DNA from 3 places in the Pantoea sp. E2023-21 genome. Region 3 is predicted to be linked to each of the others. Evidence: predicted binding sites of a transcription regulator. Region 3 holds the regulator's gene; each other region holds the start of a gene.
The links. The regulator CRP, encoded in region 3, controls carbon source genes, mostly activating them, when cyclic AMP is high. The targets are predictions, from matches to a motif close to ATGTGANNNNNNTCACAT.

Region 1: the regulator CRP is predicted to act here: its motif matches at 6,707-6,724, upstream of azuC (stress response protein AzuC).
Region 2: the regulator CRP is predicted to act here: its motif matches at 8,183-8,200, upstream of ACRQ84_RS05655 (sugar transporter).

Annotation. Positions count from the first base shown of each region.
Region 1 is NZ_CP195344.1:3,053,489-3,064,336, forward strand. It holds gene ACRQ84_RS14380 (ABC transporter permease) at 1-808, opposite strand, end outside; gene ACRQ84_RS14385 (glutathione ABC transporter substrate-binding protein) at 884-2,425, opposite strand; gene ACRQ84_RS14390 (ABC transporter ATP-binding protein) at 2,447-4,312, opposite strand; gene dgcA (N-acetyl-D-Glu racemase DgcA) at 4,331-5,296, opposite strand; gene dgcN (N-acetyltransferase DgcN) at 5,298-6,305, opposite strand; gene azuC (stress response protein AzuC) at 6,556-6,633, opposite strand; gene mntP (manganese efflux pump MntP) at 6,833-7,405, opposite strand; gene ACRQ84_RS14415 (DUF1158 domain-containing protein) at 7,690-7,929, shown strand; gene mqo (malate dehydrogenase (quinone)) at 8,464-10,074, shown strand; gene ACRQ84_RS14425 (LysE family translocator) at 10,151-10,738, opposite strand.
Region 2 is NZ_CP195344.1:1,178,242-1,189,089, forward strand. It holds gene osmW (osmoprotectant ABC transporter permease OsmW) at 1-220, shown strand, start outside; gene osmV (osmoprotectant ABC transporter ATP-binding protein OsmV) at 220-1,356, shown strand; gene ACRQ84_RS05625 (nucleobase:cation symporter-2 family protein) at 1,501-2,874, opposite strand; gene bioD (dethiobiotin synthase) at 3,054-3,755, opposite strand; gene mlc (sugar metabolism global transcriptional regulator Mlc) at 3,861-5,078, opposite strand; gene ACRQ84_RS05640 (LysR family transcriptional regulator) at 5,213-6,109, opposite strand; gene ACRQ84_RS05645 (MFS transporter) at 6,204-7,460, shown strand; gene ACRQ84_RS05650 (hypothetical protein) at 7,629-7,886, shown strand; gene ACRQ84_RS05655 (sugar transporter) at 8,252-9,436, shown strand; gene bhsA (multiple stress resistance protein BhsA) at 9,521-9,778, opposite strand; gene ACRQ84_RS05665 (TetR/AcrR family transcriptional regulator) at 10,074-10,727, shown strand; gene rhaM (L-rhamnose mutarotase) at 10,795-10,848, opposite strand, start outside.
Region 3 is NZ_CP195344.1:2,896,611-2,907,458, reverse strand. It holds gene argD (bifunctional acetylornithine/succinyldiaminopimelate transaminase) at 1-618, shown strand, start outside; gene ACRQ84_RS13710 (YccS/YhfK family putative transporter) at 615-2,693, opposite strand; gene crp (cAMP-activated global transcriptional regulator CRP) at 2,752-3,384, opposite strand; gene ACRQ84_RS13700 (OsmC family protein) at 3,689-4,093, shown strand; gene ACRQ84_RS13695 (phosphoribulokinase) at 4,174-5,043, opposite strand; gene ACRQ84_RS13690 (YheU family protein) at 5,105-5,323, opposite strand; gene ACRQ84_RS13685 (hydrolase) at 5,326-6,342, opposite strand; gene ACRQ84_RS13680 (LysE family translocator) at 6,403-7,005, shown strand; gene ACRQ84_RS13675 (LacI family DNA-binding transcriptional regulator) at 7,007-7,987, opposite strand; gene tauA (taurine ABC transporter substrate-binding protein) at 8,221-9,201, shown strand; gene tauB (taurine ABC transporter ATP-binding subunit) at 9,213-9,980, shown strand; gene tauC (taurine ABC transporter permease TauC) at 9,977-10,804, shown strand; gene tauD (taurine dioxygenase) at 10,801-10,848, shown strand, end outside.

The DNA.
Region 1 (10,848 bases), 160 kb from region 3:
CTTGCGCTTTGATCGACTCGATCAACAGCCAGCCCAATCCCGGCCAGTTGAAGACGCTTTCGACCACGATCGATCCGCCGAGCAGAAAACCAAACTGCAAACCGAGCATGGTGATCACCGGGATCAGCGCGTTGCGCATCACGTGTTTCCACGTCACCAGCCGATTGCGCAGCCCTTTGGCTTTGGCGGTGCGCACATAATCTTCCTGCGCCACTTCGAGAAACGCCGAGCGGGTGAAGCGCGCCATCACCGCCGCCACCGACGAACCGAGCGTGATAGCGGGTAATACGATGTCGCTGGGTTGGTTGAAGCCGCTGACCGAAAACAGGCCAAACGGCATGGCGACGAACTGGATCAGCAGCAGACCGAGCCAGAAGGTCGGCATCGAGATGCCGCCGACGGCGACGCTCATTAAGGTCCAGTCCTGCCATTTTCCGCGTTTTAGCGCGGCAAAGACGCCGAGGAATAACCCCAGAATCACCGACCAGGCAAAACCGGCCAGCGCCAGCCACAGCGTTGGCATAAAGCCCTGTTTGATCACCTCCAGCACCGGTTGTTGGGTGCGATAGGTGACGCCAAGATCGCCGCGCAGCAGGCCGCCGATCCAGTTGATATATTGCTGCGGCAGCGGATCGTTAAGTCCGAGATGCTGACGCGCGGCTTCCACCGCAGCTAAAGGCGCGTCCGGTCCAGCGTAGATGCGCGCCGGATCGCCAGGCAGCAGCTTGATGAAGCCGAAGACCAGCAGCGAGACCACCAGCAGAACGGGGATCATCTCCAGCAGTCGGCGAATGATGTATGCGAACATGCGGTTCCTTTGAATGGGTGCGCATAAATGCGCACCCTACGTTGTAGGGTCGCCATTCATGGCGACCACCAACCTTTACTTAAACGTCGCCTGATTAAACAGGAAGTTACCGTCTGGCAGCATCGACACGCCGCTCAGCGTGCTGCGCTTGCCAACCAGATTGTCTGGTGTGCCGAGGAACGCCACCGGCGCCTCTTTCCACAACACTTTCTGCGCCTCGGCGTAGGCCTCGCCACGCTTCGCCGGATCGGCAGTGGCTAAGCCTCCGGCAATCGCTTTGTCGGCTTCGGCATTGCTGAAATAGGAAACGTTGTACGAGGTCGGCACCCAGGATTCCGTGGCGTAGAGCGGACGCAAGGCCCAATCTGCGTCACCGGTTGAGGTCGACCAGCCGCCATAATAGAGATCAAATTCCGCCTGTTTCGGGTCTTTCACGCCCCACAGTTTGGCATTGCGCGTGCCAGAATCCATCGGCGTGACCGTGGCGCGAATGCCCACCGTTGCCAGCTGCGCTTTCAATACCTGCGCGGCACGCACGCTGGCGGTAGCGTTGGTGACCCACAGTTTAAGATCGAGACCGTTCGGATAGCCGGCCGCTTTCAGCAGCGCTTTGGCTTCATCTGGCGCATAGCGATAGTTTGGCGTGCTCTGCTTCTGGTAGAACTGCACACCTTCAGGAATCGCCGAACTGGCCGGTTTGCCCATGCCGGCAAAGGCGACTTTTAACCACAGATCGCGGTCGATGGCGTAGTTGATCGCCTGACGCACACGGACATCATTCAGCGGTTTGTGCTGAGTGTTGATCGCCATATAGTAGAGATAAATGCTCGGATCGCGCTGGATCGCCAGTTTGCTGTCGCTCTGCACGGTGGCGATCAGATCCGACGGCAGCGGCCAGATCGCATCAACCTGTCCCGATTTCAGCGCCGCAACGCGCGTGGCATCTTCCGGGCTTGGCGAGAAGATCACGTTATCCACCTTCGGCCAGCCTTTTTGCCAGTAGCCGTCATATTTCGCCAGCGTCACGGCTTTACCCGGCTGCCAGGTCACGAATTTAAACGGACCGGTGCCGACCGGATGCAGGCGCAGCTGCGCTTCTTCCGGATACTGCTTGAGAATCGCCGGGCTCCACATCACCGCTGACGGATGCGCCAGCGTATTAATGAAGGCACCAAACGATTGGTTGAGCTCGATTTTTACCTGATCCGGCGCCAGCACCGTGACCTTCGCAATCATCTTGTAGAGGCTGTTGCGCTTAAGGCCTTTTGTCTGGTCGGCGAGCCGATCGAGGTTGGCTTTTACCGCTTCGGCATCGAACGGCGTGCCGTCCTGGAAGGTGACGTCTTTACGCAGCGTCAGGGTAAATTCGGTGGCGCTGTCGTTGCTGGTGTAACTCGTGGCGAGCCACGGCTGCAATTTCATCTGCGCATCGAACTGGAACAGGCGCTCAAAGATGCCGCTCTGCACCGAATAGCTGACGTTATCGGAGGTATCGTGCGGGTCGAGGCCGGTGATATCGGCATACATCGAAATGCGCAGATCCTGTGCCTGAGCGGCGGCGGCCAGCGAGAGGGTCAATCCGAGCGCAAGCGCAGTACGGCGAAAAATCGGGTTCATGAAATCTCCTGGTATTGAGGGTTAGCGCGAAACACAGTCAGCGACCCAGTGTTGCGGGGCAACCTGGCGATAACGCGGTTTAATGACCGTTTCTCCCACCTTGCGCAGCGGCGATGGAATTTCGCTCTCTTCGAAAGTGCGGGGTTGACGGTTCTGGGGATCGGCTACCGGCACCGAGGCCAGCAGACGTTGGGTATAAGGATGCTGCGGCTGGTTAAACACCGATTGACGCGGGCCGAGTTCGACAATCTGGCCGAGATACATCACCGCCACGCGATTGGCGATACGTTCCACCACCGCCATATCGTGCGAGATAAAAATCCACGCCACGCCAGTTTGCTGCTGCAGATCCATCATCAGGTTCACCACCTGCGCCTGAATCGACACGTCCAGCGCCGAAACCGCTTCGTCGGCGATGATCACTTTGGGTTTCAGCGCCATGGCGCGCGCAATAGCAATGCGCTGGCGCTGGCCGCCGGAAAATTCGTGCGGATAGCGCCGCGCATGCTCTGGCAATAAGCCCACGCTTTTTAACAATGCATCGACCTGCGGCGATGCTTCTTCCAGCGACTTCACCATGCCGTGCAGCAGCAGCGGTTCGGCAATGGTGAAACCAACGGTCAAACGCGGATTGAGTGAGGCGTACGGATCCTGAAATACCATCTGGATTTCACGGCGCAGCGGCTGGAACTGCGCCTCTTTCAGGTTGGCGATTTCATTGCCCTGAAAATGGATGCTATCGGCATCGCTGTTAATCAGCCGCATCAACGCGCGACCGGTGGTGGATTTTCCGCAGCCACTTTCGCCAACAATCGCCAGGGTTTCACCGGGCCACAGGCTGAAATCGATCTGCTCCACCGCGTGGACCTGATGGGTCAGCGCCGAGAAAATGCCGCTGCGAATCGGGTAGTACACTTTCAGACCGCGCACATCCAGCAGCGGCGTTTCGTCATAGCGCGCGGTGCGCTGCTCGCCTTTGTCTTCCTCCGTCTGGGAACCCAATAGCGGAAAACGCTGCGGCCACGCGTGTTCGCGCATATCGCCGAGTTTTGGCACGGCCGCGAGTAACGCTTTGGTATAAGGATGCTGCGGCGCATTGAAAATTTCCGTCACGCTGCCCTGTTCAACCACTTCGCCACGCAGCATCACCACCACGCGATCGGCAATTTCGGCCACCACGCCCATATCGTGAGTGATGAACAGCACCGCCATCTGTTTCTCGCGTTGCAGATCACGCAGGATGTGCAGAATGCGCGCCTGCACCGTGACATCCAGCGCGGTGGTCGGTTCATCGGCAATCAACAGTTGTGGATCGCAGGCCAGCGCCTGAGCAATCATCACGCGCTGGCGCATTCCGCCCGACAGCGAGTGCGGGTAGCTTTTCATCACGCGATCGACATCGGCGATGCGCACCTGACGCAGCAGTTCACGCGCACGCGCATCGGCCTGGCTTTTGTCGCAAATCTGGTGGTCACGCAGCGCTTCGGTCAGCTGATCGCCAACGCGCAGCACCGGATTGAGTGAGGTCATCGGCTCCTGGAAAATCATCGCCATCTCACGACCCCGCAAGGCGCGGCGCTGCGTTTCATTCAGGTTGGCCAGTTGATGCGCTTTGCCCTGACGATCGCGAAATTGCATGCTGCCGCGATCGATGCGTCCGGAGGCCGCCAGCAAGCCCATTACGGCCAGCGAGGTGACCGATTTGCCCGAGCCACTTTCGCCCACCACGGCGACAATTTCGCCTTGGTGAATGTTAAAACTGATGCCCTTCAGCGCCTGATTTTCGCCGCTGCGGCCGCGAAAACTGACGCTAAGGTCTTGAATCGCGAGCACCGGTGGTGAACCGGCAACGCTGGCGGCGTTGGGGGTAAGTAAAGTGTCCGTCATCGTTGCTCCGCGTGCGGGTTACAGCCAGATTTGGCCTTGAGCATAAGAAAGGAAGGGCGAGCTGTCGGCGGCCAACCAAATTGGGCCATCGAGATCGACATGCTCAGCGGCAATCGCTACCGGTAATGCCGCCTCCATCGCCAGTGATGAACCGAGCATGCAGCCCACCATCAGCCGCATATCGAGCTTCTGTGCCTCTTCCACCATGGCCAGCGCTTCGGTCAAACCGCCACACTTATCCAGCTTGATGTTGATCATCTCGTAGCGGTTGCGCAGCTGCGCAATATCTTCACGCGTATGGCAGCTCTCATCGGCGCAGACCGGAATCGGGTGCGCGAAACGCTGCAGTTCCTGATCCTGGCCCGCCGGCAGCGGCTGTTCGACCATCGCGATGTTAAAGCTGACCAGCGCGTTGAGCAGGCTGGGCAAATCCACGCCCGACCAGGCTTCATTGGCATCAATGATTAAGGTGGCGCGCGGCGCGGCCTGGCGAATCGCGGCGACTTTTTCCAGAATCTCGTCGCGGTTGAGTTTGATTTTCAGCAGGATGGCACCGCGGGATACCGCATCGGCAGCGGCGGCGGCCATGTTCGCGATGGAATCGAGGCTGAGGGTTTCGGCGGTGATCACCGAGGGCGGCTGACGGCGTTCGCACTGTTGCCACAGCGTGTGTTTCGCCAGCGCGGCATCGAGACGCCATAGCGCGCAGTCCAGCGCATTACGCGCTGAACCGGCGGACAAACGGCTTTGCAGATCGAGACGGCTCAAGCCCGCTTCAATGTCGGCGCGCAGCGCGTCCAGTTCGGTGTTGACGCTTTCTGGCGTTTCATCGTAGCGCGGCGTTGGCGTACATTCGCCGCGGCCAATAAAGCCATTCTGCTCCAGCGTCACGCGAATCACCGTCACTGCGGTGCGTGTACCGCGTGAGATAGCGAACGGCCGCGCCAGCGGCAGCTCCAGCACTTCAATCTGCATGCGCCGCATGTTAGCCGCGCTCCTGCAGCAGCGCGGCGATATCCGCGATGCCGAAACGCACCGGGTCAGTGGCGGGTACGCCAAATTCCGCGCTGATTTCCGCACAGTAAGCGCGCGCTTCATCTTCGCTGTAGTTGGAGGTGTTGATAGCGAAACCGGCCAGCTGTACCGCGTCGCTGGTGACGTGCGCGGCGCGCAGGTTGGCTTCAACGCAATCTTTCAGGCTAACCATCGGCTGATGCGGCAGATGGCGCATATGTGGGCGGCCCATTTCGTGGCACATCACCAGCCAATGCGGCTGCGCACCGTGGATAAGTCCCATGCTGACGCCAGCATAAGAAGGATGGAACAGCGAACCCTGACCTTCAACAATATCCCAGTGATCGGCATCATTGGCTGGCGACAGCGCTTCGGCCGCACCGGCGATGAAATCGGCGATCACGGCATCAATTGCAATGCCTTCCCCTGCGACCAAAATGCCGGTCTGCCCGGTGGCGCGGAAATCGGCTTTCATGCCGCGTTCGCGCATCGCCGCTTCCAGCGCCAGCGAGGTATACATCTTGCCAACGGAGCAGTCCGTACCAACAGTAAGTACACGCTTACCTGAGCGCTTTTTACCGCTGCCCACATTCAGTTTTGGACGCATGTGGCGCAGGTCGAACAGCTCCACACCAAACTCTTTGGCCAATGCCACCAATTCCGGCTCATCGACTAAACGATGGTGCAAACCGCTGGCGACATTCAATCCCGCGGTAAGGGCGCTTTTGACCGTGTCGAGCCAATGCGCGGGCAGATAACCACCGGCGTTGGCGGTGCCGAGCACCAGCGTTTTAGCACCGCGCGCTTTGGCGGCGGCGATATCGAGTTCTTCAAGGCCAAGACTGACGGTGCAGCCGGGCAGTTTGATTTCGCCAACGCACTGTTCTGGACGCCAGACATGAATGCCGCGTGCGGTTTTAGCGGCCAGTGGATCGGTTACGTCGCCGAGGAAGAGTAAATAAGGTTGTGGGATCAGCATGATGTTTCTCGTTTCAGACGGTTTATAGGGCCTGAACTGACTATTTCATGCTGGAGAAAGGGTGACGAATGCTTGTTTAGTGGCGAGGTATAACCTCAGGCTATAGGCAGATCGAAATGTGATGGCTGAAGGGATATATCAATGCGTTAGGAAGAAAAGGGTGGGAGGCGTAGTGCGAGAGATAAGAAAACAGTTGATAACCACAGGTCGATCCCTGACCGCGATTATCGAGGGTATCTGGCGGGGTGCATTAATTTAATGCACCTGGCGGTACGTGTTTAAACGTCTCAACATAGGAGCGGAACACGTTGCGGAAAAAGCGTTTCATAAGGCACCTGGTTCAAAAAATGTTGAATAAATACGCGAAAAGTATAACTCCTGAGCGTTTTTACCGCAAATATTTTTGAAGTGGATCACAGAATGGGGATTTATTGGGGATTTGCGGTGGTCGCCATGAATGGCGCCCCTACAGCAGGCGCAGTTGAAATTGTAGGGTGCGCATTTATGCGCACCAGGCAGCAGCATCGTTAGTTAAACCAACCCATGTGTTCGCTTAAAATGGTGCAGCCAATGCTGATCAGCACCACCCCGCCCAGCACTTCCGCCCATTTGCCCATCACCGGACCGATAAAACGGCCGACCATTACGCCGGTAGTCGCCATTATGGTGGTGGCGGCGCCGATGGTGACAGCGGTCATAATGATATTTACCTGTAAAAACGCCAGACCGACACCGACCGCCAGCGCATCAAGACTGGTGGCAACGGCGGTTAACGCCAGCACCATAAAACCGTGACGCTGCGGCGCTTCGCAAGGCTCATCAGCGGTTTGACGAAAGCCTTCCATCATCATACGACCGCCCAACACGCTTAACAGACCAAACGCCACCCAGTGATCCCACGCCATAATGTAGCGGCTGGCCGCCAGGCCAATCGCCCAGCCAATCAGCGGCGTCAGCATTTCAATGACACCAAAAATCAATCCGGTACGCAGCGCTTCTTTAAAATTCGGGCGATTCAATGATGCACCTTTGCCCAATGCTGCAGCGAAAGCGTCCATTGACATACCAAAGGCCAGAATAAGGGTTGCGATAAATGTCATGGGTTTTCAATCAATGCCGCGGAACAGGCTGTAAAGCCGCTACTTCTCCGCATTTATTGTTCAGTAATGAAAAAGTGCGCGCAGTCTAACACGCAAAAACGCCAAAAAAAAGACAGTAAAATCAGGGATTTAAGTATAGCAAAGGCTATAACTCTTAACTAAAGCTCATTTTGACGCTAAGTGAATGGAATAGAAGAAATTTCTTAGAGCGAATCGGCATGGGGATTGCACCACGCCGCCGTTTTATGCGCTAATGCCCGCGCTAACTGATTTGGAAAATGACCATGAATAACCCGTTCGAAACGCTGATTATCCCTGGTGGCATTCTGCTGCTGGGCTTTCTCTCCGCCCTGCTGTTGCCTGCGCCCTCATTTGGCATTGAGCTGGCTAAACAGTTACAAGAAAGTTTGCATCTGATGGATGTTAATCAGCTGTATACCATCGTCTTTAGTTTGTGGTTTTTGCTGCTGGGCGCGATTGAGTTTTTCGTGATTCGCTTCTTGTGGCGTCGACGTTCGCGTTGATTACTTTTCAGTCAGGTGATGCATTTTTCTTCTGAAGGGTACGCCGCGTCGCGCCCAAAATCATCACCACAAAAATGTAACATTAGTTTTACACGAAAAGGCGAAATATCGAGCAACATAAAATCCGCATAAATAATCAATTTGTGTTAATTCTTTAATTATCAATTCATTAAAGTGTGATACAGCTCACCGGCCGTTTACTCCCGCCTTCCAATCACTCACAATAACGCAACAAATATTTTACCCTAAGCGTCTGATTAAGAGATAAAAATCCCTTATGACCGCGGGGTTGAGCTGATTAATTCTTATGCTGAATCATTTCCGCCTTTAAAAAATAAACAAACGTTTAATTCCGATACGAGAATGTTATATTCGAATGCATATGCATAACGTGCAGTTAACCGTTATCGTCCCCATGACTTATACCTGAGTCTTAACCTTTGAGAGATAGCGCCACGCGCTCGAAAGAAGCGCGGCTATTTCGCCTGCGAACCTGTTGAGCTTCAGGTCAACAGAGAGAGGAGATGTCGCCTCATGAGTACTACTGCGGTAAATCTGGCGCTCGCCGCCGCTGGCAAGGAAAGCGCAAACCTTCAGGAACGGAAAGATGTCGACGTACTGCTGATTGGCGCAGGCGTGATGAGTGCGACCTTGGGCGCATGGCTGCAAGATCTGGAGCCTGACTGGTCGATTGAGATGGTTGAACGCCTCGATGATGTGGCCGTTGAATCCTCTAATGGCTGGAACAACGCCGGCACCGGTCACGCCGCATTGGCGGAGCTGAACTATACGCCGCAAAAAGCGGATGGCAGCATCGACATCGCTAAAGCGGTGGCGATTAACGAATCGTTCCAGATGTCGCGTCAGTTCTGGGCCTATCACGTTCAGAAAGGCAACCTGCGTAATCCCAAAAGTTTTATCCACAGTACGCCACACATGAGTTTCGTCTGGGGCGACGATAACGTTGAGTTCCTGCGTAAACGCTTCAATGCGCTGCAGAAAAGTACGCTGTTCCGCGGCATGAATTACTCAGAAGACCGCGCGCAAATCGCACAGTGGATTCCGCTGGTGATGAACGGACGTGACAGCAAGCAAAAAGTCGCCGCGACCTGGACCGAAATGGGCACCGACGTGAACTTCGGTGAAGTGACGCGTCAGCTGATTGCTTCTTTAGAGAAGAAAGCCAATTTCCGCCTGCGCTTACGTCAGGAAGTGCGTGATATTAAGCGCCTGAGCGATGGCCGCTGGCAGGTGAGCCTGCATAATCTGGCTAGCGGGGAAAACCGCGTCCTGACTACGCACCAGCTGTTTATTGGCGCGGGTGGCGCGGCGTTGCCACTGCTGCAGAAATCCGGCATTCCTGAAGTGAAAGGCTACGCCGGTTTCCCGGTGGGCGGCTCATTCCTTGTGACGGAAAATCCGGAAATCGTTAAGCAGCACATGGCGAAGGTGTACGGTAAAGCCAGCGTTGGCGCACCGCCAATGTCGGTGCCACACGTCGATACCCGCGTGCTGGACGGCAAACAAGTGCTGCTCTTTGGCCCATTCGCCACCTTCTCCACTAAGTTCCTTAAACAAGGTTCATTATTGGATATGTTCGGCGCGATGAACGGCAGCAACCTCAAACCGATGGTGCAAGTTGGGCTGAAGAGTTTCGATCTGGTGAAATATCTGGTTGATCAGGTATTACAGAGTGACAGCGATCGTATGGAAGCCTTGCGCGCTTATGTGCCGCAGGCGAAACAGGAAGATTGGCGTTTAGTCACTGCCGGCCAGCGCGTGCAGATCATTAAGAACGATGCTAAAGAAGGCGGTGTGTTGCGCCTTGGTACGGAAGTTGTAACGTCTGAAGATGGCTCAATTTCGGCCTTACTGGGTGCATCGCCGGGCGCATCAACCGCCGCGCCGATTATGCTTGAGCTGATGGCGAAAGTATTCCCAGAACAGATGCGTTCCCCAGAATGGCAGACCAAAATTCGCATGGTGATCCCTTCGTGGGGTCGCAAACTGAACGGCGATGTGGCGCTGACCGAAAAAGTGCTGGCCGATACCAGCCGGATACTGCAACTCGACTACGAGCCGGTGATTACCCCGGATGCCGCGAACGATGAAGCGCGCGAAACGGCGCACGTGGTGGGGAAGTAATAAGGTAGCATCAACCCAGGTCGCCATGAATGGCGACCCTACAATGTAGGGTGCGCATTCATGCGCACTGAAATCACTAACTTAGCAGTACCGCGTCATACAGCATCCAGGCCGTTGTCGCCACCAGCGATAACGCCATCAAACTGTTAAACGCCTGGCGTTTCCACGCGACTTGCAGATGGTTGCGCAGGCGGTCGCCCAGCGCGGCCCAAATCAAAATACACGGCAAATTCAATGCGGCGAAGCCCAGTAATACGGTTAATACGCCGTTGCTGTTGGCGTACATCAGCGCCACGTTGGTGACCATCAGCCAGGCCTTTGGATTTACCGCCTGAAAACAGATGCCGCCTATTAGCGTCATTGGGCGCGGCCGTTCGCGCAGCTGCGGCGCGCCGGCGCGGAAAATCTTCCACGACAGCCACAGCAAGTAGCTGCAACCGACAATCGTTAGCGGCAGGCGAATCGCGCCCATCCAGTGCAGCAATACATCCAACGCCACACTCGCCAACAGCATCTGTATCGCGCAACCCACCAAAATGCCAAATAGCATCGGCAGCGTGCGCTTAAAGCCAAAGTTTACGCCGGAGGTCGCCAGCAGCAGGTTGTTGGGGCCTGGCGTGATCGACATAACGGTGACATAACTGAAGAATGAGGGATCGAGCATGATGCACTTCCTTGAGAACCAATAATGCCTTCATGCTAATGCGGACGCAGCAATGGAAACAGAGACACAAAACCACTATTGTAATGGATACAGTTGTCTCAAAAATGAAT
Region 2 (10,848 bases), 1.7 Mb from region 3:
CGGTGGTATTCGTACGGCGGTGGTGATGAACGTAGGTGTAATGGCGATTGCTGCGGTGATTGGTGCCGGCGGTTTGGGCCTGCAACTGCTCGACGGCATCAGCGGCAGCGATGTGCGCATGTTAATTGCCGGCGCCTTAATGATTTGTTTGCTCGCGATTGTGCTTGATTGGCTGCTGCACCGTTTGCAGTCGGCGCTGACTCCTAAGGGGATTCGATAATGATAAAACTGGAAAACCTGACGAAAACCTTTACGCAAAAGAACGGCACGTCACTCAATGCCGTGGATAACGTCAGCCTTGAAGTACCTGCAGGCGAAATGTGCGTGCTGCTCGGCCCTTCTGGCTGCGGCAAAACCACGACGTTGAAGATGATTAACCGCCTGATCCCGTCCTCAAGCGGCAGGATATTGATCAACGGTGAAGATACCAGCGGACAAGACACCGTCACCCTGCGCCGCAATATTGGTTATGTTATCCAGCAGATTGGTCTGTTCCCGAACATGACCATCGAAGAAAACATCACCGTGGTGCCGCGCATGCTGGGCTGGGACAAAAAACGCTGCCGCGAACGCGCCACTGAATTGATGAGCATGGTGGCGCTCGATCCGACCAAGTTCCTGCATCGCTATCCGCGTGAAATGTCCGGCGGTCAACAGCAGCGTATCGGTGTGATTCGCGCGCTGGCTGCTGATCCACCGGTATTGCTGATGGATGAACCTTTTGGCGCGGTCGATCCGATTAACCGTGAAGTGATTCAGAATGAATTCCTTGAGATGCAGCGTCAGTTGAAGAAGACCGTGATGCTGGTCAGCCATGATATCGATGAGGCGCTAAAACTCGGCGATCGCATCGCGGTATTTGGTCAGGGAAAAATTGTACAGTGCGCCAGCCCGGATGAGCTGTTAGCCAAACCGGCGAACGATTTTGTTGGCTCATTTGTTGGTCAGGACCGTACGCTGAAACGGTTGTTGCTGGTGCAGGCCGGCGATGTCACCGATCAACAACCCACCATTACCGTGCAGCGCAATACGCCATTACAGGAAGCCTTTGCGACCATGGACGATAACGATATGCGTTCGGTCACCGTAGTGGACGAAGATGGCAAGCCGCTAGGCTTTGTGAAGCGTCGGGAAGCGCGTGCAGCCACTGGCCGCTGCGAAGAGATGCTGCATACCTTTAAAGTGACGGGTAAAGCGGAAGAGAACCTGCGCGTGGTGCTATCGAAACTGTATGAACACAACACGGTGTGGATGCCAATCGTTGATGAAGAAGGCCGCTACAGTGGTGAGATATCGCAGGACTATATTGCGGATTACCTCAGTTCTGGACGTACGCGCCGTCGGTTGAATCCTTAATTCTTCGAGCAGTCGCCGAGGGGCATATGGCAGATCGTAAAGTCGCCATAAATCATCCCTGAGGCTCAGCCCGCGCCTTCCCTGGCGCGGGATGCTTTACTCCTCTGCCATATGCCCCTCGGCTCATTCATACCGTGCGCTCAGTTAACGCGATTCCTCAGCCGTTTCTGTCCCTATCGCTTCGCTGCGCTCTGAAGGCAGGACGATATTCAACATAATCGCCAGCAGTCCGCCGGTGGTCACCGCATGACCAAATAAATTGCTCACTAGCATGGGGAACTGTTTCAGCACCTCAGGCACCGCTTCGACGCCCAGACCGATACCAAACGATACGGCAACAATCAGCATTTCACGACGCCCCAGCGGCGTTTGCGTCATAACGCGAATACCGGCCGCGACCACACTACCAAACATCACAATGGTGGCGCCGCCCAGCACCGGCGGTGGAATTTGCTGCAGCAAATAACCAATCGCCGGGAACATGCCGAGCAGCACCAGCATCACGCCGATCACCATGCCGACATAACGACTGGCGACACCCGTCATCTGGATAACGCCGTTGTTCTGCGCAAAGGTGGTGTTAGGAAATGCGGAGAAAACGGCGGCGAGTAAGCAGCTGATACCGTCGGCGAAAATACCGCCCTGCATGCGGCGCTCAAATGCTTCGCCTTCAATCGGCTGGCGCGACAACATGCAGTTCGCGGTAAGATCGCCCACCGCTTCAATCACGGCAATCACCGATACCAGCGCGATGGGAATGAAGATGGTCCAGTCAAAAGCAAAACCAAAACGGAACAGCGCTGGCAAGACCAGCCACGGCGTATCCGCCATCGGCTTAAGGCTGAGATGACCGGTAAAGGCCGCCGCGATACAGCCCGCGGCAATACCGGCCACGACGGCAACCAGCCGCGTCCAGCGATTTTGCGAACGGTTAAGTACAATAATGACCAATAGCGTCAAGGCACCCAGCGCCAGATTGCCAGGCGCACCGAAATTGGTGGCGTTATGCCCGCCGGCCCAATCGGTGATGCTAACTTTAATCAGGCTAATACCAATCAACGTGATGACGGTGCCGGTGACGACCGGCGTCAACACTTTACGCAGTGGCGCGATGCAACGACTAATAAACATTGGAATCAGCGCCGCGACCAGGTTGCAGCCAAAAATCATCGCCATGATCTCTTCAGGCGATCCGCCACGCGCTTTTACCATCAGTCCGCCCGACAGAATCACGCCCAGAAAGGCAAAGCTGGTGCCTTGCAGGCAGATCATGCCTGCGCCAATGCCCATAAAGCGGCGTGCCTGCAGGAACGTACCGAGACCAGAAACTAACAGCGACATGCTGATCAGATAAGGGATCCACGCCTGTAATCCCAATACGGAACCAATAATGAGCGGCGGCGTGATGATGCCAACTACGCTGGCCAGCACATGTTGCAATGCGGCACAAAATGCAGGCAATGGACCAATATGGTCATTCAGCCCATATAACAAACCTTTCTCATCTGATTGCGACATACAGGTGCTCCGGCAAGATATTCATCAGAGCAGCTGATGCATGAATCACGCCAGAGGATGGGCTTAAGCAAAAATATCGAGGTAATAAATTGAAAATGAAAGGAAATAATTTAGCTGAGAGGATGGCTGAGCCTGAAATCTTAGGTTCAGCCACTGATCATTTGCTGCTTTTTGTTTCATCAGGCGGCGGGTTTTGCACTGTTGTCGTGCGAAACATTCGTATTGAGCAGCGCAATATTCAGATAGCCGCTCAATTCTCGTTGCTCAGCGCGCGGCAGGTAAGGCAACTCGCCTAATAAAGGTGCGCCCAGTTTTTTGCTAAGAACATCAATAATTTCAGCGTAATGCGCCAGACCGGGATTAATACGGTTTGCCACCCAACCCACCAACTGCAACCCATCCTGAGCAATAGCTTCGGCGGTCAGTAAAGCGTGGCTGATACAACCTTCCTTAATCCCGACAACCAACACAACCGGCAAATTCTCCTGACGCACCCAATGCGATAAAGGCTGCAAGTCATTCATTAAACTGCGCCAGCCGCCGGTGCCTTCCACCACCACGCGAGCGGCGCGCTCCTGCAAATCGTTAAGACTGCGACTAAGCAATGAATAATCAATGCTTAGCGACGAGCTGGTGCTGATTTCATCCTCTTCCAGAGCGATAGGATTAACGGCGGGATAAGTAAGCGTGAGACCCGAAGCCTGTTGTAACAACAGTGCGTCTTTATTACGTAAGCCTTCAGGTGTGAGTTGCGCGCTTTTGGCGACAGGTTTGAAACCTGCAGCGCATAAATTCGCTTTGGCAAAGCACTGCAATAACGCGCGAGATACCACGGTTTTACCCACCGCGGTGTCGGTACCGGTGACAAAAAGCGTTTTCACCCTTTTCCTCCTTCATTAAAGCGATGTGTAACGTGCGAAGGAGGCAGTTTAAGGAAATGTTTTCACGGGCAGATTGCGTTAGGACAAACTTAAGGTGAGCTTTAATTATCCCTGCAACAGTTTTACCAATAAATGGCCGCTATAGAGCGCATCTTTTATGAGTGCAGCGCCACCAAAGGTGCCAGGATCGCTGAAAGCCGTTGGTGTGAGCTGGATTTCACGGCTGTAAGCAGGCAATGCCTGCTGACGAATGGTACTGCTCACCGCAGGGAAAAGCACATCAGCGGCCTTATTTAGCGGCGAACCGATAAGGATTTGTTGAGGATTAAAGATGTTTACCATCATCGCCAGCATGCGGCCAATATGATGTCCTACGCCAGCAATCACATCGCGAGCCAAGCGATCACCCTGCTGTGCCGCTTCGCATAAGCTTTCGATCGTCAACGGCGTGTGATGCAATAAACTGTCGGGCTGCGACGGCAAACGCTGTGCCGTGAGATTAAGCAAACTTCCGATACTGGCGACGGTTTCCAGACAGCCGTTATTGCCGCAGTAGCATTGCTGGCCGTAAGGATCGATTTGCGTATGGCCTATTTCCACCAGCGTTCGACCATTTTTATGCAGCAATTGTCCGCCGCTGATCACGCCGGCACCGACGGTTTCATCAATCACTATCTGAATCACGTGTTGCGCGCCACTGGATGCGCCAAACAACGCTTCGGCTAACGTCCAGGCAGAAATGTCATGCTGCACAAACACCGGTAAACCGGTGCGCTGCGCCAGGGTTTCTGCCAGCGGCATATCCTGAACGTCGTAACCCGGCATACGATGCACTATGCCAGAAGCGGCGTTGATCAAACCCGGCAAGGTAATGGCGATGGCGGTTAACCGTTCCAGTTTGCTTTGATGGCGAATAAAGAAGTCATTCACCATCTCCTGCAAGGTTTGCAGCAGCGGTTTTTCGGCGGTGGCATGCAGCGGCAAACGATCTTCCTGCAATGCACGGCTGCTGAGATCGCGCAGCGTCAGCGTAATGAATCCGGGCTGAATGCGTACGGCGAGATAGTGCCAGGCGAGAGTGTCGAGGATCAAACCAATCGCTGGGCGACCGCGGCTGCCCGGTTCCTGAAATTCGGTTTCCTGTACCAGATGAGCATCGAGCATTTCACGCACGATTTTGGTAATGCTGGCGGGCGCTAACTGGGCACGTTTAGATAGCTCAATACGCGAAATCGGGCCGTAAAGGTCAATCAGTCGGTAAACCACACCTGCGTTGGTCTGTTTTATCTGATCAATATGACCAGGTTGACTGTACAGATTCACGCCCTACTCCCATTATTTTCGCGCTTCTAAATAAACAACAGCTATGGTGATGCAGATTGGCTGGGAACGTCAAATATTTGATTAGAAATGTGATTTATCGCACATAAACTTTGCACCCAACTTAATGCGTTGGGTTAATTCTCCGCGTTTTGCAGCATCAGCGACATCATGTTGGTCATTTGCGCCGTTGGTTCTCGCGTCGCCGACCAGACCAACCAAACCTCAGAAATCGCGTCACTCTCCTGTAAAGGGATCCACACCACATCGGCCAGACGCGCCCGACGGAATGACGCCGGCAGAATCGACACGCCCAGCCCTGTTGCCACCAGGCCCAGAATAGTCATCGCCTCGCCCACTTCCTGAGTAATAAAGGGTTTAATTTGATAGCGATGCAGCAGCGCCAGGATTTCACCGTATAACGCGGTGCCACCCTGCGGATCGAAAAACACAAATGGCTCATTGGTTAACGCCTGAATAGAAATCGACTCAGCATCGGCCAGCGGATGCGCCCAATGCACCACCGCACACAGCGGTTCGCGCAGTAATACGCGGTGCTGCAAATCGTTGGGCAGCGGCGTATTGCGCATCACGCCAAGATCCAGTCGATCATCGTGCAAAGGCGCCAGTTGCTGCCGCGTGTTGTTCTCCTGCATCTGAATGTGCACTTCCGGCCAACGCTGGCGGAATTGATACAACGCATCTGAAACCAGGCCGGTAAAGGGAGCTGAGGAGGTAAAGCCGATACGCAACTCACCTTCCTGTCCCGTATGCACGCGCGCAGCGCGACGGGCAGCCTGTTCGACCTGCAGCAAAATGGCTCGCGCATCCTGTAAAAACAGCGCACCGGCGGGCGTGATTTGTACGCTGCGATTGGTGCGGGTAAACAACTGCGCGCCAATTTCCTGTTCCAGTTGCTGAATCTGCTGGCTTAGTGGCGGCTGCGAAATGTTGAGTCTCTGCGCGGCCCGCCCAAAATGCAGTTCTTCCGCGACGGCAATGAAATAGCGTAAATGGCGCAACTCTATATTCATATTTTAAACGTCTTATTTGAGATTATTAATATATTGTACAACCTATTATCCCTTTCCTACAGTAACGCCATGATTGCTTAAACGAGGATGTTCCGTGAGTCGCTCTTCCCAGGCGGTGATACTCGATGAAGACGAGTTATCCGTAAAGCCTGCTCCAGCTACAACCCCTTCAGAATGGATTGAACGCGGATCGCCGCAGTTTATGCGCGTGACGCTGGCCCTGTTCTCCGCCGGCCTTGCTACTTTCGCCCTGCTCTATTGCGTGCAGCCCATTCTGCCGGTGCTTTCGCAGCAATTTGGCGTTTCCCCGGCGCAAAGCAGCATTTCTCTCTCGTTATCGACCGGCTTAATGGCACTGGGCTTACTGTTTACTGGTCCGCTGTCGGATGCGATTGGGCGTAAATCGGTAATGGTTACCGCGTTAATGCTGGCCGCCATCTGTACCTTGATTTCCGCCACCATGAGCAGCTGGCAAGGGATTTTGCTGATGCGCGCGCTGATTGGGTTATCGCTGAGCGGTGTTGCTGCCGTTGGCATGACTTATCTAAGTGAAGAGATTCATCCGCGCGTCATCGCCTTTTCCATGGGACTGTATATTAGCGGTAACTCGATAGGCGGCATGAGCGGACGCTTGTTAACCGGTGTATTGACCGATTTCTTCTCGTGGCGCGTTGCGGTAGGCGTCATTGGTTGCTTCGCGTTGGCGGGCGCGCTGATGTTCTGGAAAATTTTGCCCGCGTCACGTCATTTCCGTCCGGCCTCATTACGTCCGCGCAGTTTGCTGATCAATTTCCGTCTGCACTGGCGCGATAAAGGTCTGCCGCTGTTGTTTGCTGAAGGCTTTCTGCTGATGGGCGCGTTCGTCACCCTGTTCAACTATATCGGTTATCGCCTGCTAAGCGCGCCGTGGTCGCTGAGCCAGGCAGTGGTGGGTTTGCTCTCGGTGGTCTATCTGACGGGTTCATGGAGTTCCCCGAAAGCGGGTGCGATGACCAGCCGCTTTGGGCGCGCTCCCGTGATGATCGGCGCTACTGCGATTATGCTAGCGGGATTGCTGCTGACAGCGTTTGACTCACTGTGGCTGATTTTGCCCGGCATGATGCTGTTCACCGCCGGATTCTTTGCGGCACACTCTGTTGCCAGCGGCTGGATTGGCCCGCGTGCGCGTCGTGCTAAAGGCCAGGCATCTTCACTCTATCTGTTCAGCTATTACGTTGGCTCCAGCGTGGCGGGTACGTTGGGCGGCGTGTTCTGGCACAGTTACGGTTGGATGGGCGTAACCGCATTCATTAGCCTGCTATTATTAATGGCTTTGCTGGTCGGTTGGCGTTTGCAGTGCCGAAAACTGTAATACCTTTCATCTGTTAAACGGGGCTGATGTGCCCCGTTCTCTTCTCTCAATCACGCCATGGGCCGATCTCACAGTCCCAGATAAAACAAAACGTCCATTCATCGCTATAATTCATTCCATTCCAACAATAGTTAGACTTTTATTATTTCACAGCAATGAGGACGTTAGATGGAACGCTATTATTACGTCGATAAGCACGCCGGCTATAACGACAACCATGTAGTACATGCAACGGGTTGCCCGTTCTTGCCCGCCGATGAGGTACGCCGTTTTCTTGGTACTTTTTACACGCCAAATGCCGCCATTCAGCAAGCCCGTAAATTTTATGCCAGCGCGCTGGGCTGCGAGCATTGCTGTCCGGTTAATGTAAAAAAAAACATGACGACTCAAAATAGCGTGGCACTAAAACACATGGTGCGACTCTGATAATCATGATTTGAGAATGGCCATGTGCTTAAGCTCTTTTGTTAAGCACGACTGAGGCGTTACACAATAACAATAAATTTAAATGTAATAATGACTGGACCTTAACGCTGCAAAACCGTCGTCGGGTCCAGTCGCCTCTTTCCCACTGCTATCGCTCTAAGTCACTCTCGCGTTGTAAGCAGAAAGCCTAATAACCTCAGGCTATTAACAACCACTTTCGCGATAAAAAATATTCAGTAATAAAATCCCGACAAACGGTTTCCCTCCGCTCATTAATGCTCCACAATAGCGTCAATTTGTGACTCAGGTCACTTTATGGGGTGCCACCTCGCCCTTTCACTCGCCGTCTGACAGATTTGAAATCCATGCAATCTACTACTGTTTCCCGTAAAACGGCCTGGCTACGCGTTGTATTGCTGGCCATTGCTGCTTTTGTATTTAACACCACAGAATTCGTACCGGTCGGCCTGCTGTCGGATATCGCCGCCAGCTATGACATGAAAACTGCTGACGTCGGCATCATGCTGACTATCTATGCGTGGGTTGTGGCCTTATTGTCGCTGCCGTTGATGTTGCTAACCCGCAACATTGAGCGACGCTTGCTGTTAGCGGTGCTCTTCATTGTGTTTGTGGCCAGCCATGTGCTCTCTTCCGTGGCATGGGATTTCACTTCACTGGTTATCTCACGTATCGGTATTGCCTTAGCGCACGCCGTTTTCTGGTCAATTACCGCTTCGCTAGCGATTCGCGTGGCGCCGGCGGGGAAAAAAACGCAGGCACTGAGTATGCTGGCAACCGGTACCGCGCTGGCGATGGTGCTGGGCGTGCCGATTGGTCGTATCGTTGGTCAATATCTTGGTTGGCGCACCACCTTCGGCATGATCGGCCTTTCCGCCCTGGTGTTGATGATCTTGCTAATGCGCATACTGCCGCGTCTGCCGAGCGAGCACACCGGGTCACTGAGCAGCGTGCCGATGCTATTCCGCCGTCCGGCGCTGGTGGCGATGTACATTTTGGTCACGGTAGTGGTGACGGCACATTACACCGCTTACAGCTACATCGAACCCTTTATGCAGATTGTTGCCAATGCCGACGATAATTTCACCACCTTGCTTTTACTGCTGTTTGGATCGGCGGGAATTATCGGCAGCGTGTTGTTTAGTACGCTGGGGAATAAATTTCCTTCGGCAATGCTGATCGCCGCGATTGCGATGATCACGCTATGTATGGGCTTGCTGGTGTTTGCCGCAGTCCGTCCCGCCGCGATCACCGTGTTGTGCATCGTTTGGGGCATGGCAATGATGATGATTGGGTTGGCGATGCAGGTACGCGTTTTAGCGCTGGCACCGGATGCGACAGACGTCGCGATGTCCCTGTTTTCGGGTATTTATAACATCGGTATCGGCGCGGGTGCGCTGCTGGGCAACCAGGTCAGTCTGCATATGCAAATGTCTGATGTCGGTAACGTCGGCGGCATCATTGGCCTTGCCGCACTGTTGTGGTGTATCGCTATCTTCCGTCGCTACCCGCAACTCCGTACCAACGGATAACAAAAAAAGGCTTCAGAAGGTGTATCTTCTGAAGCCTTTTAATCACTTCTCACGGAATGCTTCATCGCACTCCGCACTATTCTCTTAGTTATAAATTACTGCTGTGCCATTTAGCTTGTTGTTGCCAGAGGTCGAAGTGATGCGGAAAGACTTTGCTCCGGCAGCATTGGCCTTTTCCGCTAGCTGATTCTCCAGCGAGGTCAGGTTGGTGCTGCCCGATGCGCTAATCACGCCAACTTGTTGTTGATTCAGCGGCGCTGCGTTTACCAGGTCTGCAGCCATGCTACCAAACGCGATTGAAGACAATGCTAATGCGGCCAGGGTCAGTTTGATGCTTTTCATAATTTTGCTCTCTTAAACAGATGAATTGGGGTCGGTCATAATTAAGTTAACAACCGTTAATTAAATGCTACTGCTGAAAGGGTGCGCGCGTCAATCATTTTATTAATGGTCGTTATTTAAATTGAAAGTGGCGTGATTATGGGCTTCGCGGCCCTTTTTGACTTATCCATTTGGGTGCTTTCGTCAGCCAAAAGCACGAACGGATAAAAACGCACAGGCTCATTTCGCGCTGCGCTTGCATATTTATTTAATGATCGGTAATTTAATTGGGTGTTACTTAGCTTTGAGGTGCCCAATGACAGAAGTTAACGATGTGGTGAACAGGAAAACGCGCGGCCGCCCGAAGGTGTTTGATCGCAACGATGCCCTGGACAAGGCATTGATGTTGTTCTGGGCGCATGGCTATGAAGGCACTTCGTTGTCCGATTTGGTTAACGCAACCGGCGCTAAAGCCCCAACGCTTTATGCTGAGTTTGAAAATAAAGAAGGTTTATTCCGTGCGGCGATGCAGCGATATATTGAAACGTTTAGCACGCAGCGTAACGCAGTATTGAATGATGATGCATTAGATGTGAAAACGGCTATTGAAGCTTATTTTCGTGCAACTGCCGCGTGCTTCACTGAATGTGATAAGCCAGCAGGCTGTTTCTTCATTTGTACCTCGAGCGCACTTTCTTCTGGTTCACAAGAAGTGGCGCAAATGCTGGCGCAGCAGCATCATGCGCAGGAATCCGCGTTGAAAGCATTTCTTGATACCCGGCAGCAGCGCGGCGAGTTACCGCAATGTGCCAATAGTGCAATCTTAGCCAGCTATCTCGCGTGCTTACTGCAGGGAATGTCCGTGCGTGCTCGTGAAGGTGCTAATCGCAGCGATCTTGACCAGATCGTGGATACACAAATGGCAATCTGGCCCGCTCTCGCGGGATATTGTGAATTGAGCACCCAATAAAATTCAGGCCGACTTCCCTGTCGGCCTGAATTTATGGCCTCAATACTACGCGTGAGGCGAACGAGCGTTAAGGTAGGAAAAACATCGGTGTTAATGGCGCGCTCACCGGGCTGTTATCCGG
Region 3 (10,848 bases):
GTGCCGGCTACGCAAGAATTTATGCAAGGTCTGCGCGCGCTCTGTGATGAACACCATGCGTTGCTGGTGCTGGATGAAGTGCAGAGCGGCATGGGCCGCAGCGGCAAACTGTTTAGCTATGAACATTACGGCATTAAGCCCGATATCCTCACCACCGCGAAAGCGCTGGGCGGCGGATTCCCGGTGAGTGCGATGCTGACTACCAACGAAATTGCCTCGGTGATGGCGCCGGGCGTACACGGCACCACCTACGGCGGCAATCCGCTGGCCTGTGCGATTGCCGAAACCGCGTTGGATATCATCAACACGCCGCAAGTGCTGGCAGGTGTAGAAGCACGTCGTCAGCAATTTGTTGAAGCGCTGCAAGCCATCGACAGCAAATTCGCTATCTTTAGCGAGATTCGCGGCAAAGGTCTGCTGATGGGGGCCGCGCTGAAGCCGCAGTTTGCCAGCAAAGCGCGTGACATTCTCAACGCTTGCGCAGCGGAAGGGCTGATGATTCTCACTGCGGGCACCGATGTGATTCGTTTTGTGCCGTCACTGGTGATTGAACCTACCGATATCGCCGAAGGCATGACGCGTTTCGCCCGCGCGATTGAAAAGGTACTGGCCGCTTAATCCGCTTTAGGACGTAACACCTTGAGCCAGCGACCATGATGCGGTCGCTGGCTCCACGCCAGTGAAGAGATGGTGTGCATGACGTTAAGGTGCTGCAAGATCCGCTTCACATGCTGTTCGACAATCGTCACCGGCCCTTCATTAAGATTCTCCGGCGCCTCCAGAATATTACTGTCGTTGCCCGGCCCGTCATATGCCAGCCGCTGCTGACAACGCTGCAGCGCGATTTCACAGGATTGCAGATAACGTTCTGCCAGCTTCGCCGTCAACATGGTGTGTTCGCGCGCCAGGATCGTCATGGCGTTAATATGCTCGACAATGAACTGACTGTGCGTTACCCACATGCGCATATCTTTTAGATATTGCAGGTTAAAGCCCGGCTCGCTCGATGCCTGGTTCAATGAGTTGAACAGCGCATTGTGCGCCTGATTAACCTTCATGCGCTGATAAGCCAGTTTCTCGGGCGACTGTTCCGGTCCCAGCAACAGTCGCAAGGCATCCTGATACGCTTCCAGCGCATCGTGTGCGTTCTTGCGCAGCAGCCCGCTTTGCCACTGCGGCCACAACCAAATCATCCCGGCGAAGGCAATCAAACAGCCCATCAGGGTATCCATCATGCGTGGCAGTAAAAATTGCGCGCCGTTAAGTGACAGCAGCTGCAGCGAATACACTGCGGTGACGGTGAAGCCAATCATCGACCAGCCATAATATTTCCGCGTGATCAGATAACTTGCCAGCGTGATCCCCAGCATAAACAGCAGCGTGATCGATTCCGGCACCGCCAGCTGTAGCGAGGCGGCAGCGATCAGCAAACCCGCAAAGGTGCCCAGCGCACGGTGCTGAATACGCACGCGTGTCGCGCTGTAGCCGTTCTGGCTGACGAACATGATGGTCATCAGAATCCAGTAAGGTTTGGGAATGTTGAAGAACAGCGCCAACGCGCTGCCAAACATCAGCATCACGGCGAAACGAGCGGCGGTGCGTAACGCGGAAGATTTGAACGACAGATAACTGCGCAACGCCGGCAACAGCGGCAAACGGCGCTGGCGATCGGCCATCAGGTCACGTGTGTAGAGTGGCTTCTGCGTGCGCAACACGCGGGCGATGCGACTGAAGTGATACAGGCAGAAGTTGCCGACCGGATTATCCGGATGCTGGCGCGCAATTTTCTCCAGCGCGCCGAGCTGTTTCTCCATGTGAAAACGATCGGGTAATTGATGGTAGAGGATCGCATCGGCCAGCACGCGCAGCCGGGCTGAGATGATTTTGGCGTTCCAGCGAATCACCGCTTCGGCGTGGCTCTCCTCCACGAGCTTTTGCACCTCTTCGGGCTGATGCAAACTCACCGAGATGTGTTCCTGTAAATCCAGCGCCACCTGAAAAGCGCGTGTCAGACGTTTGTGGCTGTTATCACGGCTGGCCGACAACATGTGCATTTGCTGGTAGCAGGTCGTGATGAGATCGACCGCCTTTTGCTGGCGTGCCAGCAGGGGGGGCAGCGCTTTTTCCGGATCGGTCAACTGCGTCAGTAAGGTGTATTTGGCATCGCAATAATCGGCCAGCTCACGGAACAGCAGGCTAAGCGATTCGCGCATCGGCTGCTCTTTCCACAGCCAGAACCAGAACCAGTTGAACAAGCCGTACCACAGCGTGCCGCCTATGTAGAGCAGCGGCGGCACCCACATCGGCATGCGTCCCACTAAACTGAGCGTAAAGATGGCGGCGATTAACGTCGCGGGGAGCAGGCGCGCATGCAGTGGGCCGATTTCACCGGTCACGCCAATCAGCAGCGGCAGCGCCAGCAAAATCAGCGGCAGCGGAATTTGGTACGCGGTGAGGATTTGCATCAGGAAACTGCCGGTGGCAAACAGCGAACCCCCTACAATCAGGCGTTTGAAGAAGCGTTTGTGCGGCGTATCCAGCCCCGCCATATTGCAACAGGCAGGCACTAACGAGAACAGCAGACCTTTTTGCAGATCGCCAAACAGCCAGCCGAGAGCCACAGGCAGGCACAGCACCAGCGTTTGCCGCAGCGCATAGTTAACTTCAGGATGATAGATGATTCGGCGCCACATCAGCTCATCGCAAATAGAAACGGCGCGATGTTGCCATCACGCCGTGGGTGAGAAGAAATTAGCGGGTGCCGTAAACGACGATGGTTTTACCGTGTGCGGAGATCAGATTCTGATCTTCCAGCATTTTCAGGATACGACCCACGGTTTCGCGTGAGCAGCCCACGATCTGACCAATCTCCTGACGGGTGATTTTGATTTGCATCCCGTCCGGGTGAGTCATCGCATCTGGCTGTTTGGCCAGATTTAGCAGCGTTTGCGCGATACGTCCGGTCACATCGAGGAAGGCAAGGTTGCCCACTTTCTCAGATGTCACTTGCAGACGACGCGCCATTTGCGACGAAAGTCGCATTAAAATATCCGGGTTTACCTGAATCAGCTGACGGAATTTTTTGTATGAAATTTCAGCCACTTCGCAGGCAGACTTCGCACGCACCCAAGCACTGCGTTCCTGGCCTTCTTCGAAAAGACCGAGTTCGCCGATAAAATCTCCCTGATTGAGATAGGAGAGAATCATCTCTTTGCCTTCTTCATCTTTAATCAGTACCGCTACGGAACCTTTCACGATGTAGTACAGCGTTTCCGCTTTCTCACCCTGATGGATGAGCGTGCTTTTGGATGGATATTTGTGAATATGGCAATGGGACAGGAACCATTCGAGTGTAGGGTCTGTTTGCGGTTTGCCGAGAACCATTCGCTATTATCCTCTGTTGTAATCGTGCCCAAAATACAGGGGGCATTTTTCCCTGTCAGGCGGTTTAATCGTCGAGCGTTTCCAGTAAAGGAAAAATTATTCCGGGTGGACTCTTAAGCTACGCTTTTGATTCTTCCCGCCTTCGTCTGTAATGACGAAAATATTTTCAGCACTGTTTGTAGCACAGCTTTAGCGAGCTGTCTTGTGTTGTCTCGCTTCAGCAGAAGGGGGATTACTCTGGATTGCTGTTTGTCAGGTGAAAGCGTACTCTGGCGGCAAAACCGCCTCTTCAGGAGAAAGAATAATGCAGGCACGAGTGAAATGGGTGGAAGGTTTGACCTTTCTCGGAGAATCCTCATCCGGCCATCAGGTATTAATGGACGGTAATTCCGGTGATAAAGCGCCAAGTCCAATGGAGATGGTGCTGATGGCGGCGGGCGGTTGTAGCGCTATTGATGTGGTGTCGATCCTGCAAAAAGGGCGCAGCGATGTCGCCGATTGCGAAGTGAAACTCACTTCAGAACGTCGCGAAGAAGCGCCACGTATTTTTACCCGCATCAATCTGCACTTCATCGTCAGCGGCAAAGCGTTAAGCGACAAGGCGGTTTCACGCGCGGTTGATTTGTCAGCGGAAAAATATTGCTCGGTGGCGATCATGCTGGGCAAAGGCGTGGAAATTACGCATAGCTACGAAGTGATCGCGCTTTAATGCTGGCAGGTGCGCATTAATGCGCACCCTACAAAACGCTCTCATTTCGTAGGGTCGCCATTCATGGCGACCAATGACACTCACTCAATCCGCTTCCCTTCAATGAGTCGCTGCACCAGCGGTAGCATAATCAGCTCCATCGCCAGTCCCATTTTTCCGCCCGGCACCACCAGCGTATTGATGTGGGAGATAAACGATCCCTGAATCATCGACAGGAGATAGGGGAACGCGATGCCTTCCAGACCGCGGAAATGAATCACTACGAAACTTTCGTCGAGCGACGGAATTTCGCGTGCCGCAAATGGGTTGGACGTATCAACGGTTGGCACACGCTGGAAGTTAATGTGGGTGCGTGAGAACTGTGGCGTGATGAAGTTGATGTAATCCTCCATTGAACGCACCACCGAATCCATCACCGCCTCACGCGAATGACCGCGCTCGCCCGTGTCGCGCACCAGCTTCTGAATCCACTCAAGATTAACAATCGGGACTACGCCAACCAGCAAATCGACATGCTCTGCGACATTTTGCTGCTGCGTGACCACGCCGCCGTGCAAGCCTTCATAGAACAGCACATCAGTGTTCTCCGGCAGCGGTTGCCAGGGGGTGAAAGTGCCCGGCACCTGATTCCACGGCACGGCTTCGTCGTAAGTGTGCAAATATTTACGCGATTCGCCCAAACCGGTTTGGCCGTAATGCCTGAACGTCTGCTCAAGCAAGCCGAAGTCGTTGGCTTCCGGGCCGAAGTAACTGATATGGCGACCCAGATCGCGCGCCTTGCGGATCGCCATGTCCATTTCCGGACGCGTGAAGCGATGGAAACTGTCACCTTCTACTTCCGCTGCATGCAAATTCAGCTGCTGGAAAATCTTACGGAAGGCAAGGCTGGTGGTAGTGGTTCCGGCGCCGCTGGAACCGGTAACGGCAATAATTGGATGCCTGGCTGACATAACAGAGCTCCCTGTGAGGTCCGGCGATGAGCATTGTTACCACGAATTGCCGCGGGGTGCATCAGCCGCGGAATTCACCTTTTGGCATGATATTGATGGATTCATGCAGTTCCGACCACACCAGCACCACATCGCCACGCTCCAGCTGGCGGCGCACGTCGGCAACTTTTTGCAGTAAACTGCGTTCCTGCTCGCCATAATCAGTACCTTCGCGTAACACAAAGGTTTCAATCAGGTTTTCCAGCGTGTCCGCTTCGAGTTCTTGCCAGGGAATAATCACAATTACACATCCAGATACGTTGAGAGCCAATCGGGTACGCGCTGTTCCAGCCACATTTTCGGTTTAAGCAAGGTGCCGCCGACAAAGCCAACGTGGCCGCCTTGCTGCGTCAGTTGATACTGAATCGATGCTGAAAGCTGGTCAGGTTGCGGAATAACCGCATCGGTCATAAAGGGATCGTCTTGCGCATGAATAATCAGCAGCGGTTTACGCACGCCGGTCAGCAGCGGCATCGCGCTGGCACGTTGATAATAGTCGTTCGCGTCAATAAAACCGTGCGCACGTGCGGTTATCGCATCATCAAATTCGCGTAAGCGGCGAAAAGCGCGCAGTTGGGCGAGATCGACCGGCAACGTGCCGGGCCAGGCGTGTAATTTACGCGTGGCGTTTTTCTTCAGCCGCGTCAGCAAATAGTGCTGATAGAAACGCGAGAAGCCGACATCCAGTTTGGTGCTGCATGGCTCGAGCGCCAGCGGCGCCGAGATGGCAATGGCCGCATCAATCGGTACATCGTGACCTTGCTGACCCAGCAGGCAAGCGAGCATGTTGCCGCCCAGGGATACGCCGACGGCGGCGGTTGGCACGGTGCCCCATTCGCGCTGCAGCCAGTTAAGAAAGTAGGTTGCGTCTTCGGTTTCACCGGAGTGATAGATGCGCTTTAAGCGGTTCGGTTCGCCGCTGCAGCCGCGGAAGTGCATTACCACCGCCAGCCAGCCACGCGCTTGACACGCCTGCATCAGGCCGTGCGCGTAGGGACTGCGAAAGCTGCCTTCCAGACCGTGAAACATCACCATGCGCGGCTTATGACGCGCCTGCGCCGGGTCTTCACTCCACGCTAAATCAACAAAATCGCCGTCCGGCAGGTCAAGACGCTGCCAGTGCGGACGTAAGGTAACGCGGCGACGTAGAATGCGCGGCAGCAGCGTTTGCAGATGCGCGTTAGTGAATCCGCGCAGTGGTTTAAAGCGCTCGCCGCTGGGGCGATCAAAATAGCTTGGGTAAAGGCTTGTCTGATGCATAAGTCGCTGATAGCTTCGATGGGTTGTTCGCTTTACTGGGTGAGGAGCACCCGAATATACATGGAACTGAGTCTTTTTTTATCAATGTTAGGTTTTCTCTGGGTCGCGGCCATCACGCCCGGGCCCAATAATATGTTACTTACGGCCTCGGGTGCTAATTTTGGCTTCCTGCGCACCCTTCCGCTGCTCATTGGTATCATGATCGGCATGCAAGTCATGTTGCTGATGGTGGCATTTGGCATTGGCGGTCTTATCCTGCTTTATCCTTCACTGCATCTGATCCTGAAAATTGCCGGTAGCCTTTATCTGCTGTGGCTGGCGTGGAAAATCGCCACCGCCGAGTATGAAAAGCTGGAAACCGATGAGGTTACGGTGAAGCAAATGCCGTTCTGGCAAGGCGGTTTGCTGCAGCTGATCAACCCGAAAGCCTGGCTGATGGCGCTGGGTGCGGTGGCGAGCTTTAGCCTGGCAGGCAGCGAATATCTGCATTCGGTGGTGGCGATCAGCATCGGCATGGCGCTGGTGAACGTGGTCTCTGGCGTGATTTGGATGGGCTTTGGCTCGCTGATTGGACGTCTGCTGCGCAGCCCACGCGCGTGGAAAATCTTCAATCTGGCGATGGGTTTACTCACTGCCGCGTGCGTGTTGCTGATTTGGCGCTGAGTTAACTGGAAGCGCGTTCTACGCGCTTCCACGGCAACACTTCCTGCACCACCGGTGAGTTCGGCTGCCGGATGCGCTGCAGCAGCAATTGCACGCTGCGTGCCCCCATGTGATTCATTGGCTGCTCAATGGTCGTCAGCGGCGGATTCAGGCTGCTGGTAAAGTTGATACCATCAAATCCCACCACCGCTAAATCCTCTGGTACGCGCAACCCCGCTTCCAACGCTGCGTGGATGACGCCGACAGCCAATACATCAGAGACCGCAAACACGGCATCAGGACGTTCCGGCTGCGACAGCAGTTCACGCAATGCCGCGCTGCCCGCTTCGCAGGTGATATTCTCGGCGTAGGCCACGCCCCCCCACGTAAGATCCAACTGCTCCAGCGCCGCGCGATAACCTTCTTCACGCTGATGAGAGTAGAGGTAGCGCATATCGCAGTTCACGAGTGCAATACGGCGGCGGCCTTTCTCCGCCAGATAACGCACGGTTTCGAAGGCCGCTTCTTTATTATCAATCGTCACGCTGGACGCTTCGATCGATGGATCGTATTCCGCACACTGCACCCAAGGCGCATCGCCAATCAGCGCTTTCAGCTCCTGCAAACAGCCGGCCGCGTCCATGGTGATCACGCCATCCACCACCTTGCCGGTGAGCAGCGCAATATAGGCCGCTTCGCGTCGCAGCTGTGATCCTGAGTTGCACAACAGAATGTGGTAACCCTGCGCTTCCGCTTCCGCCTCAATGCCTTGAACCACACGCGAGCAGAAGGGATTGGTAATGTCGGGGATCAACACTAACAACATATGGCTTTGCGCGGTGCGCAACTGGCGCGCCAGCAAATTGGGCTGATAGTCGCAGATGTCGATGGCTGCCAGCACTTTGGCGCGCGTATCCGGGCGCACGCCGGGATTTTGGTTCAAAACCCGTGAAACAGTGGCTTTTGACACGCCAGCCAGGTGCGCGACTTTTTCAATCGACATGTATTTAGGACCGCAAGTGAAAGGTGAAAAATGAGAAGTCTATCAATATCACAGACGTAATGTGAGCGCGTGACATATTTATCGATTTCTACCTTCTTTCCATTTGTGTTTTTTGCATAGCCTTGCCCGATGTTGATCTAAGAACAGATCGGCATTAGGGATAATTTTTAATTCCTTTATGAAATTACTGTCGCTGGAGAAACTGCCCAGACAAAAACACATTGGGGTGAATGATGATGGCGATGAAAAAAACAATAACGGCGGTCGCGGCGGCTCTGGCCCTGATGGCGTTCCAGGCGCAAGCGGTCAACGTTACCGTGGCATACCAGACGTCGGCTGAACCGGCCAAAGTGGCGCAGGCGGATAATACTTTCGCCAAAGAGAGCGGTGCCACCGTCGACTGGCGCAAATTTGATAGCGGTGCCAGCGTGTTGCGCGCACTGGCATCGGGCGACGTACAGATTGGCAATATCGGTTCAAGCCCGCTGGCGGTCGCCGCCACGCAAAAGCTGCCAATTGAAGCTTTCCTGCTGGCCTCACAGCTCGGTAACTCCGAAGCGCTGGTGGTGAAGAAAACCATCAAAGATCCTAAAGACCTGATTGGTAAGCGCATCGCCGTACCGTTCATCTCGACGACGCATTACAGCTTCCTCGCCGCGCTCAAGCATTGGGGCATCAAGTCTTCACAAGTCACGTTAGTCAACCTGCAGCCGCCAGCGATTATTGCCGCCTGGAAACGCGGTGACATTGACGGTGCTTACGTCTGGTCTCCGGCAGTGAATGAGCTGGAGAAAGATGGCAACGTGCTGACGGATTCTTCGCAGGTCGGCAAGTGGGGCGCGCCAACGCTGGATGTGTGGGTGGTGCGTAAGGACTTCGCGCAGCAGCATCCAGACATCGTCACCGCCTTTGCCCGAAGCGCCGTTGAAGCGCAGCAAGCTTATATTGCCAATCCGGAACAATGGCTGAAGCAGTCAGACAACCTGAGCAAGCTGGCGCGTCTGAGCGGTGTACCGGAAGCGGATGTACCGGTGCTGGTGAAAGGCAACACGTATCTGACCGCGCAACAGCAGGTTGAGCAGCTCGGCAAGCCGGTAAACAAGGCCATTGTGGATACCGCCAACTTCCTGAAAGAGCAGGGCAAAGTGCCTGCGGCGGACAACGATTACAGCAGCTTCGTCACGACGCGATTCGTTGCGCCCTTAGCAAAATAACCGGAGGCCCTATGCTCAACATCACCCATCTCAATGCGCGTTATGCCGGACAACCCGCGCTGCAGGACATCAACCTGCAGTTGGGCAGCCGAGACCTGCTGGTGGTGTTAGGCCCCTCCGGCTGCGGAAAAACCACGCTGCTCAACCTGATCGCCGGCTTTCTGCCGCTGGAATCTGGCAGCATTATGCTGGATGGCAAAGTGGTGAAAGGGCCGGGTGCCGAGCGCGGCGTGGTGTTTCAAAATGAAGGATTGCTGCCATGGCGCAACGTGATTGATAACGTGTCGTTCGGTTTGCAACTGGCGGGGATGGCGAAGGTGGAGCGTCATACCATTGCGCGCCGTTTAATCCGCAAAGTGGGACTTGAAGGTGCAGAGCAGCGTTTTATCTGGCAGCTCTCTGGGGGGCAACGTCAGCGCGTGGGGATTGCGCGTGCGCTGGCGGCTGATCCGCAGTTGCTGCTGTTAGATGAGCCGTTTGGTGCGCTGGACGCCTTTACCCGTGAACAGATGCAAACCTTACTGCTGACGCTGTGGCGAGAGACTGGCAAACAGATTCTGCTGATCACCCATGACATCGAAGAAGCGGTGTTCCTCGCCAGCGAACTGGTGCTGCTGTCACCGGGACCGGGCCGCGTCGTGGAGCGTCTGAAACTTGATTTTGGTCAGCGCTTTGCGGCCGGGGAACCATGCCGCAGCATCAAATCCGATCCGGCGTTTATCGAGCGTCGTGAATATGTACTGAATCAAGTGTTTTCCCAGCGTGAGGCATTTATATGAGTGCGTTGCTTGATGAGAAAACCCAGCCGCGTCGTGGTGGACTGCGCTGGCCGTTCTCCCGCCAGTTCTCACTCAGCTTGCTGAGCGTAGGCCTGTTGCTGCTGCTGTGGTGGGGCATAACGGCGCTGGGCTTAGTTGCCCCACTGTTTTTACCGCCGCCGCAAGTGGTGCTGCAGAAGCTAATATTGATCGCCAGCCCGCAAGGCTTTATGGACGCTACGCTTTGGCAGCATTTAGGTGCCAGCCTGGCGCGCATGCTGGTGGCGCTGTTCTTTGCCGCGCTGATTGGCATTCCGGTGGGCATCGCCATGGGCCTGAGCCCGGCGATTCGCGGCTTGCTTGATCCGCTGATCGAACTTTATCGCCCAGTGCCGCCGCTGGCCTATTTGCCGCTAATGGTGATTTGGTTCGGCATCGGCGAAACCTCGAAAATTTTACTGATTTATCTGGCGATTTTCGCCCCGGTGACCTTATCGACGCTGGCCGGCGTGAAGAATGCGCAGCAGGTGCGGATTCGTGCCGCGCAGGCTCTTGGCGCATCGCGCTGGCAGTTGCTGCGCTTTGTCATTTTGCCTGGCGCGCTGCCTGAAATCCTCACCGGTTTGCGCATCGGTCTCGGCGTAGGTTGGTCAACGCTGGTGGCAGCCGAGCTGATTGCCGCCACGCGTGGACTGGGCTTTATGGTGCAGTCGGCCGGTGAGTTTCTCGCCACCGACGTGGTGCTGGCCGGGATCGCCGTGATTGCCCTGATTGCCTTTGGCTTAGAACTGAGTCTGCGCGCCTTGCAGCGCCGACTGACGCCCTGGAATGGAGAACAGCAATGAACGAACGACTTTCTTTTACCGCTCTGGGCCCGAATATCGGGGCG